One region of the Streptomyces sp. NPDC048106 genome, then DNA from elsewhere that is predicted to be linked to it. Evidence: riboswitches for the same ligand, from Rfam matches in the RefSeq annotation. Region 1 holds a riboswitch; the other holds the start of a gene.
The links. A riboswitch is a leader RNA that binds a small molecule or an ion and turns the genes downstream of it on or off. The one in region 1 is predicted to bind ZMP and ZTP.
Positions count from the first base shown of each region.

Region 2: linked by a shared signal. The riboswitch ahead of AB0927_RS16580 (glycine hydroxymethyltransferase) and the one ahead of AB0927_RS27030 (bifunctional 5,10-methylenetetrahydrofolate dehydrogenase/5,10-methenyltetrahydrofolate cyclohydrolase) in region 1 are both predicted to bind ZMP and ZTP.

Region 1 covers NZ_JBEZND010000030.1:8,796-13,161, reverse strand. The annotation lists gene AB0927_RS27035 (alcohol dehydrogenase catalytic domain-containing protein) at 1-467, shown strand, start outside; gene AB0927_RS27030 (bifunctional 5,10-methylenetetrahydrofolate dehydrogenase/5,10-methenyltetrahydrofolate cyclohydrolase) at 563-1,423, opposite strand; ZMP/ZTP riboswitch at 1,449-1,529, opposite strand; gene AB0927_RS27025 (nuclear transport factor 2 family protein) at 1,908-2,273, opposite strand; gene AB0927_RS27020 (S-(hydroxymethyl)mycothiol dehydrogenase) at 2,602-3,690, shown strand; gene AB0927_RS27015 (MBL fold metallo-hydrolase) at 3,690-4,319, shown strand; gene AB0927_RS27010 (DUF4180 domain-containing protein) at 4,348-4,366, shown strand, end outside.
Region 2 covers NZ_JBEZND010000013.1:173,346-177,711, forward strand. The annotation lists gene trpS (tryptophan--tRNA ligase) at 35-1,051, opposite strand; gene AB0927_RS16580 (glycine hydroxymethyltransferase) at 1,202-2,653, opposite strand; ZMP/ZTP riboswitch at 2,687-2,775, opposite strand; gene AB0927_RS16585 (glutathionylspermidine synthase family protein) at 2,852-4,036, opposite strand; gene AB0927_RS16590 (hypothetical protein) at 4,050-4,366, opposite strand, start outside.

The DNA.
Region 1 (4,366 bases):
ACGCGACCGCGATGGGCTTCGAGACGGTCGCGATCGCCCGGGGCCCCCAGAAGGCCGACTTCGCCAAGCAGCTCGGCGCCCACCACTACATCGACAGCACCGCCGCGACCCCGGTCGCCGAGGGGCTCCAGTCCCTCGGCGGCGCCAAGGTCGTCCTGGCCACCGCAGGCAACTCCGAGGCCATCTCCGCCACGGTGGACGGCCTGGCCCACCGCGGCGAGCTGGTGGCCATCGGCGCCGACACCACGCCCCTCGACGTCAGCCCGGCCCAGCTCCTCATGGCCGGCCGCGTGCTCAGGGGCCACCCGTCCGGGACCTCGCGGGACGTGGAGGACACGATGGCGTTCAGCGTCCTGCACGGCATCCGGCCGATGACGGAGAAGGTGCCGCTGGCGGAGGCGGACGCGGCGTTCCAGAAGATGATGGCGGGGCGTGCGCGGTTCCGGATGGTGCTGACCACCGGGTGAGTGCCCGACTGACCACCGGGTGAGTACCCGAAGGGCGGCCGGGCCCGGCCACCGCGTCCGATTCGGACTGCGGCCGCGGCCCCGCCCCCCCCCGCTCAGGCCGCCGCGAGCCCCCCGGCGGCGGCCTCCGCCGCCGTCACCGTCTGTTCCAGCAGCGTGGCGATCGTCATCGGGCCGACACCGCCCGGCACCGGGGTGATCAGCGAGGCCCGTTCGACGGCCGAGTCGAAGTCGACGTCGCCGACGTTCCCCGGGTTGTAGCCGGCGTCGATCACGACCGCGCCGGGCTTGATGTCCTGGCCCCGGATCAGCCGCGGCCGGCCGACCGCGGCCACCACGATGTCGGCCTCGCGGACGGCCGCCGACAGATCCCGGGTGCGCGAGTGGCAGTACGTCACCGTCGCGTCCCTGGCCAGGAGCAGCATGCCCACCGGCTTGCCGAGGATGGCGCTGCGGCCCACCACCACGGCCCGCTTCCCGGCCGGGTCGACGCCGTACTCGTCCAGCAGCCGCAGGATGCCGCCGGGTGTGCAGGAGACGAAGCCCGGCAGACCGAAGCTCATGGTGGCGAATGAGGCGAAGGTGACCCCGTCGACGTCCTTCTGCGGGGCGATCGCCTCGAACGCGGCCCGCTCGTCGATGTGGTCGCCCACCGGATGCTGGAGCAGGATCCCGTGCACCGCCGGATCGGCCGACAACTCCCGCAGCGTGCCCACCAGTTCGGCGGTGCTCGTGTCGGCGGGCAGGGCCACGTGCCGGGAGGTGATACCGGCCTTGCGGCAGCGGTTCTGCTTCATCCGGACGTAGGTCACGGACGCCGGGTCCTCGCCGACCAGCACGGTCGCGAGACAGGGCGCGACACCGGTGCGCGCGGTGAGTTCGGTGGCCCTGCGCGCGGTGTCCTCGACGATGCGACGGGCGAGGGCGGTTCCGTCCATGAGACGGGCCTGGGTCATGCGGCACACTCCTGAGCTGGATCGATTCTCTCGCCCAGGCGCGCGGCAACCACCACGGGCCGCTCCCCGGTGGTACTCCACCTCAGCGCCAGTCACGGCCCGCGTACAGCGTAACCGAGGCGCGTACGGGGCCGGGGGCAGGGCGTCGGGAGGCTCGCGCCGCCACCGTCGCGACGCTCATGCCCCGGCCGTCGCGGCCCCGAGATCCGCCCCAAGTCCTGGCAGCGTCAGGGGAGTCGGGGACCTCACCGAGACCGGCCGTGCCGGAGCCGCGGTGCACGCGGTGCACGCGGTGCACGCGGCACCGCGGGACGCGGGCGCACCCGCACCGCCTTCAGCACCGACCGCAGCACGGCCGCGGTCACCGGGGCGCCCGCCGCGGTCACCGGCCCGCGTCGCCGGGGCCGCGCCCGGCCCGCCACCGCGCGAGCCGAGAAAGTCCAGGTCAGCCGGGAGCTGACCTGGATCCTCGCGAACCTCCTGCCTACTCGTCCCATGCCTGGATCAGAATCTGTTCGGCGATCTTCCCGTCCCGCAGCGTGATCATGGATTCGGCGAGGACACGGGTGCCGTCCCCGTACTGGCAGGACTCGGTGAACGCGGCGTGGTCGCCCTGCACCACGCACCGGTCCAGCTTGTGGGTCATGTCGCGGCGGTAGACGTCGTCGAGCATCTCGGCGATCTGCCCGCGGCCGTGCAGGACCTTGGGATGGCTGGGCTGGGTGTTGCGGTCGATGATGCGGATCTCCGCGTCGTCCGCGTACAGGGCCAGCAGCGTGTTCCCGGTGTTCCCCTCGATGCCCCGGCGCAGTGTCTCGGTGTCGAAGGCGGAGCCTGTCGCGGTGCCCATGTGGTGACCTCCTTCAGGCGCTCGCGGCCCGGTGCGGCGGACCGTACGGCCCCGTCTTCGAGCGTCCTCCGGCCCGGCGGCCTCGGCAAGCGCGCGGGGCGCGCTGCGACCGGCTCGGCGGACTCCACCAGGTCACCGACGCGGGGCCCGACGTGGGGCCCCGACGTGCGGTCCCGACGTGGGGTCCCGACGCGCGGCCCCGGACGGACGCGGGTCGCGGCTGGCCGTCGGAGGGAAAGATCCACGATCACCGCCGTGGCCCGTCCCGCCGCATGTGGGGACGCGCGTAGGGTCAGCATCGTAAGCACTCGATGGAAGGAACCAGACCATGGCGCAGGAAGTACGCGGCGTGATCGCACCGGGCAAGAACGAGCCCGTACGAGTCGAGACGATCGTGGTGCCGGATCCGGGGCCGGGCGAGGCCGTCGTACGCGTCCAGGCCTGCGGTGTCTGCCACACCGATCTGCATTACAAGCAGGGCGGCATCTCCGACGACTTCCCCTTCCTCCTCGGCCATGAGGCCGCCGGTGTCGTGGAGTCGGTCGGCGAGGGTGTCACCGAGGTGGCGCCCGGCGACTTCGTCATCCTCAACTGGCGTGCGGTGTGCGGCAATTGCCGGGCCTGTCTGCGTGGCCGCCCCTGGTACTGCTTCAACACCCACAACGCGAAGCAGAAGATGACCCTCGCCTCCACCGGCCAGGAACTGTCCCCGGCCCTCGGCATCGGCGCGTTCGCCGAGAAGACCCTCGTCGCGGCCGGCCAGTGCACCAAGGTCGACCCGTCCGTCTCCCCGGCGGTCGCGGGCCTCCTCGGCTGCGGTGTGATGGCCGGCATCGGCGCCGCCATCAACACCGGCAATGTCGGCCGGGGCGACTCGGTCGCCGTCATCGGCTGCGGCGGCGTCGGCGACGCGGCCGTCGCGGGGGCCAACCTGGCCGGCGCGGCGAAGGTCATCGCCGTGGACATCGACGACCGCAAGCTGGAGAAGGCCCGCGCCCTGGGCGCCACCCACACCGTCAACTCCAAGCAGACCGACCCGGTCGAGGCCATCCGCGAGCTGACCGGCGGCTTCGGCGCCGACGTCGTCATCGAGGCGGTCGGCCGCCCGGAGACGTACAAGCAGGCCTTCTACGCCCGCGACCTCGCCGGCACCGTCGTCCTCGTCGGCGTGCCCACCCCGGAGATGAAGCTCGAACTGCCCCTGCTGGACGTCTTCGGCCGCGGCGGCGCCCTCAAGTCCAGCTGGTACGGCGACTGCCTGCCCTCCCGCGACTTCCCGATGCTCATCGACCTGCACCTGCAAGGCCGGCTGCCGCTCGACGCGTTCGTCACCGAGACCATCCAGCTGGACGAGGTGGAGAAGGCGTTCGAGCGAATGCACCAGGGCGACGTGCTGCGCTCGGTGGTGGTGCTGTGATGACCGCCCGCATCGAACGCCTCGTCACCGCAGGGAAGTTCGCCCTCGACGGCGGTAGCTGGGACGTCGAGAACAACGTCTGGATCATCGGCGACGACGACGAGGCGATCGTCATCGACGCCGCCCATGACGCCCAAGCCATCGCCCGCGCCGTCGGCGACCGCCGGCTCACCGCCATCGTGTGCACCCACGCGCACAACGACCACATCGACGCGGCGCCCGAACTGGCCGACCGCACCGGCGCGGTCATCTGGCTGCACCCCGACGACCTGCCGCTGTGGCGGATGACCCACCCCGACCGCGAACCCGACCGGCTCCTCGTGGACGACCAGGTCATCGAGGCGGCCGGCGCGGACCTCACGGTGCTGCACACTCCGGGGCACGCCCCCGGCGCGGTCTGCCTCCACGACCCCGGACTGGGCGTCGTCTTCACCGGCGACACCCTCTTCCAGGGCGGCCCCGGCGCCACCGGCCGCTCCTTCTCCCACTTCCCGACGATCATCGACTCCATCCGAGGCAAGCTGCTCACCCTCCCGCCCGAGACCAAGGTCCTCACCGGCCACGGCGACTCCACCACCATCGGCGACGAGGCCCCCCACCTGGAGGAGTGGATCAAACGCGGGCACTGAGCCGCACCCCGCGCATAGGGTCACGACCATGACCACGAACACGCTCG
Region 2 (4,366 bases), on a different contig from region 1:
GCCGTGCCGTTCGGTGCTTCGGTCAGTGCTTCGGTCAGTGCTTCGCCGGCAGGAAACCGACGCGGTCGTACGCCTGCGCGAGGGTCTCGGCGGCGACGGCGCGCGCCTTCTCCGCACCCTTGGCGAGGACCGAGTCGAGCGTCTCGGCGTCGTCCAGGTACTGCTGGGTGCGCTCGCGGAACGGCGTCACGAACTCGACCATGACCTCGGCGAGATCGGTCTTGAGCGCGCCGTACATCTTGCCCTCGTACTCCCGCTCCAGCTCGGCGACCGACTTGCCGGTGAGCACGGAGTAGATGGTGAGCAGGTTGGAGACGCCGGGCTTCGCCTCCGCGTCGTAGCGGATCACGGTGTCGGTGTCGGTGACCGCGCTCTTGACCTTCTTGGCGGTGGTCTTCGGGTCGTCCAGGAGGTTGATGAGGCCCTTCGGCGTGGACGCCGACTTGCTCATCTTGATCGCCGGGTCCTGGAGGTCGTAGATCTTCGCCGTCTCCTTGAGGATGTACGGCTCCGGGATCGTGAACGTCTGTCCGAAGCGGCCGTTGAACCGCTCGGCCAGGTCGCGGGTCAGCTCGATGTGCTGGCGCTGGTCCTCGCCGACCGGCACCTGGTTGGCCTGGTACAGCAGGATGTCCGCGACCTGGAGGATCGGGTACGTGAACAGGCCGACCGAGGCGCGCTCGGCGCCCTGCTTGGCGGACTTGTCCTTGAACTGGGTCATGCGGCTGGCCTCGCCGAAGCCGGTGAGGCAGTTCATCACCCAGGCCAGCTCGGCGTGTTCGGGGACGTGGCTCTGCACGAACAGGGTGCAGTGGTCCGGGTCCAGACCGGCGGCAAGGAGCTGCGCGGCGGCGAGGCGGGTGTTGGCCCGCAGCTCCTTGGGGTCCTGGGGAACCGTGATCGCGTGCAGGTCGACGACCATGTAGAAGGCGTCGTGGGTCTCCTGGAGGGACACCCACTGGCGGACGGCGCCGAGGTAGTTGCCGAGGTGGAACGAGCCGGCGGTGGGCTGGATGCCGGACAGCACGCGGGGCTTTTCAGCAGAGGCCATGTCGCCCATTCTCTCATCGGCCGGGAGTGGGATCGGCCCCTGCTGTGGAAGGCCCCGTGCGGTGGGAGGTCCCGTGAGGTCGTCCCGCGCGGTGCGGGCGGTGCAGGGGGGCGCGGGCCGGTCGTGGCCGGTCGCGCCCCCAGGCGGTTGTCAGCCCAGGTCGACTTCCGGGTACAGCGGGAAGCCCGCGACCAGGTCCGTCGCCCGCTGCGCGATCTCCTGGGACACCTTCTCCTCCAGGACGTGGGCCGCCTTGGACGGGGCGCCCGACTTGGTGGTGCCCGGTTCGGTCGCCGTCAGGACGCGGTCGATCAGGGCCGCCACCTCGTCCATCTCCGCGGTGCCGAGGCCCCGGGTGGTCAGGGCCGGGGTGCCGATGCGGATGCCGGAGGTGTACCAGGCGCCGTTGGGGTCGGCCGGGATGGCGTTGCGGTTGGTGACGATGCCGGAGTCGAGGAGGGCGGCCTCGGCCTGGCGGCCGGTGAGGCCGTAGGAGCCGGCGACGTCGATCAGGTTGAGGTGGTTGTCGGTGCCGCCGGTGACGAGGGTCGCGCCCCGGCGCTTCAGGCCCTCCGCCAGCGCGCGGGAGTTGTCCACGATGCGCTGCGCGTAGTCCTGGAACGCGGGCTGCCGGGCCTCGGCCAGGGCGACCGCCTTGGCGGCCATGACGTGCGGCAGCGGGCCGCCGAGGACCATCGGGCAGCCGCGGTCGACCTGGTCCTTGAGGGAGTCGTCGCACAGCACCATGCCGCCGCGCGGGCCGCGCAGCGACTTGTGGGTGGTGGTGGTGACGATCTGGGCGTGCGGGACCGGGTCGAAGTCGCCGGTGAGGACCTTGCCCGCGACGAGACCGGCGAAGTGGGCCATGTCGACCATGAGGGTCGCGCCGACCTCGTCCGCGATCTCGCGCATGGTCCGGAAGTTCACCAGCCGGGGGTACGCCGAGTAGCCCGCCACGATGATCAGCGGCTTGAACTCGCGGGCCTGGGCGCGCAGCGCGTCGTAGTCGATGAGGCCGGTCGCGGGGTCGGTGCCGTAGGAGCGCTGGTCGAACATCTTGCCGGAGATGTTCGGGCGGAAGCCGTGGGTGAGGTGGCCGCCGGCGTCCAGGGACATGCCGAGCATCCGCTGGTTGCCGAAGGCCTGGCGCAGCTCGGCCCAGTCGGCGTCGGTGAGGTCGTTGACCTGGCGGGCGCCGGCCTTCGCCAGGAAGGGCACCTCGACGCGGTCGGCGAGCACGGCCCAGAAGGCGACGAGGTTGGCGTCGATGCCGGAGTGCGGCTGGACGTAGGCGTGCCGGGCGCCGAAGAGTTCGCGGGCGTGCTCGGCGGCGAGGGACTCGACGGTGTCGACGTTGCGGCAGCCGGCGTAGAAGCGGCGGCCGACGGTGCCCTCGGCGTACTTGTCGCTGAACCAGTTGCCCATCGCGAGGAGGGTCGCCGGAGAGGCGTAGTTCTCGGACGCGATCAGCTTGAGCATCGCGCGCTGGTCGGTGACCTCCTGGCCGATGGCGTCGGCGACCCGCGGCTCCACGGCGCGGATCACGTCGAGGGCGGCGCGGAAGGCGGTGGACTCGGTGGACAGGGGCTGCTGCTCTGGCATGGGGACCTCCGGACGGCGTGCGTTTCAGCGTTCACGTTCGGCCCAGGCGCACGGCTCTGATTCCCGCAGGGCCGCTCCCTGATGGTCGGTCCCATCCCAGCGCGCCAGTCACGGCCCGTGGCTCAGCGTACCGGCCGGGTTCCGCGGGAGAGATCCGGCGTCCACCATGCGGGCGACGAAATGAGCGGTCCGGTGGTGTCAGAGGATCACGTGGGGCAGGAAGCGGGCGTACTCGTCCGTGATGGGGCCCGACGACTCGCGGATGCCGAGGCCGGCGGGTTCGTCGCCGATGACCCAGGCGCCGAGGACGACGTGGTTGCCGTCGAAGGCGGGCAGGGGGGCGAGCTGCTGGTAGCAGCAGGGGTCGGGGCGGACGGCGGGCGGGGTGCCCGGCGGGTGCAGGGTGATGCCCTCGCCCTCGCGGCCCAGGAGGGGTTTGGCGACGTAGCCGGTGGTGGTGGCGAGGTCGCGGGGGCCGTCGAGGTGGGCCGGGAGCAGGTTGGGGTGGCCGGGGTACAGCTCCCAGAGGACGGCCAGGAGGGCCTTGTTGCTCAGGAGCATCTTCCAGGCGGGCTCTATCCACAGGGTGCTGCCGGTGCCGCCGCCGTTGTCCAGGGTGTCCAGGACGTGGCCGCCGAAGGCGTCGGCGGTGAGCCATTCCCAGGGGTAGAGCTTGAAGAGGGCGCGGATGAACCGGAGCCGGTTGTCCACGAACCGGCCGGAGAGGGTGTCCCAGCCGATCTCCTCCATGGCGAGCCAGTCGGTGTCCAGGCCCGCCTGTTCCGCGGTCTCCTTCAGGTAGGCGACCGTCATCAGGTCCTCGCCCAGCTCGTCGGCGGCGGAGTGCGCGAAGTGCAGGGGGCTGCCGGGCGGCAGCAGCGCGGCCTGCCTGCGCCAGGAGTCCACCAGGCGTTCGTGCAGCGAGTTCCACTGGTCCGCGCCGGGGAAGCGGTCCTCCATCCAGAACCACTGGGGGGAGGCGGCCTCCACCAGGGACGTGGGGGTGTCGGCGTTGTACTCCAGCAGCTTGGCGGGGCCGGTGCCGTCGTAGCGCAGGTCGAACCGGCCGTAGAAGGAGGGGAGTTCGGCGCGGCGGTGCCAGGACTCGGTGACCGCGGTGGCCACCCGCGGGTCGGTGATGCCGAGGTCGGCGAGTCGGTCCTCGGCCACCATGCGGTCGGCCGCCGCCAGGCACATGGCGTGCAGTTCGGCGACCGTCTCCTCCAGCGCCTCGACCTCGGGGAGCGAGAAGACGTAGTACGCGCTCTCGTCCCAGTAGGGGCGCAGGCTCCCGTCGGGGTGGCGGGTGAGCGGGTAGATCAGCCCCTGCTCCTCGACGGTCCGCTGCCAGTCGGGGCGCGGGGTGGTGGTACGGCGTTCCATCCGACGGCCCCGGTCAGCCGCCGGAGCTGTGCGAACCGCCGCCGAAGCCGCCGCGGTGCACCCCGCCGGTGCCGTAGTGCGTCGAGGAGTGGCTCGTGGAGTGGCCCGAGCCGTGCGACGGCTTGGTGAAGGAGCCGCCGTCCACCCAGGAGCCCTTCTTCTTCCCGCCGTAGTACCAGGCGCCGTCGACCCGCGTCTTGCCCGAGCCGCAGTTCTTGCCGGAGACGACCTTGTAGCCCTTGGCGTAGTCGTAGCTGGCCTGGTCCACGCAGCGCTTGTCCGGCTCGGACGAGCAGGCGGTGAGCGCGGCGGCCAGCAGGCCGACACCGC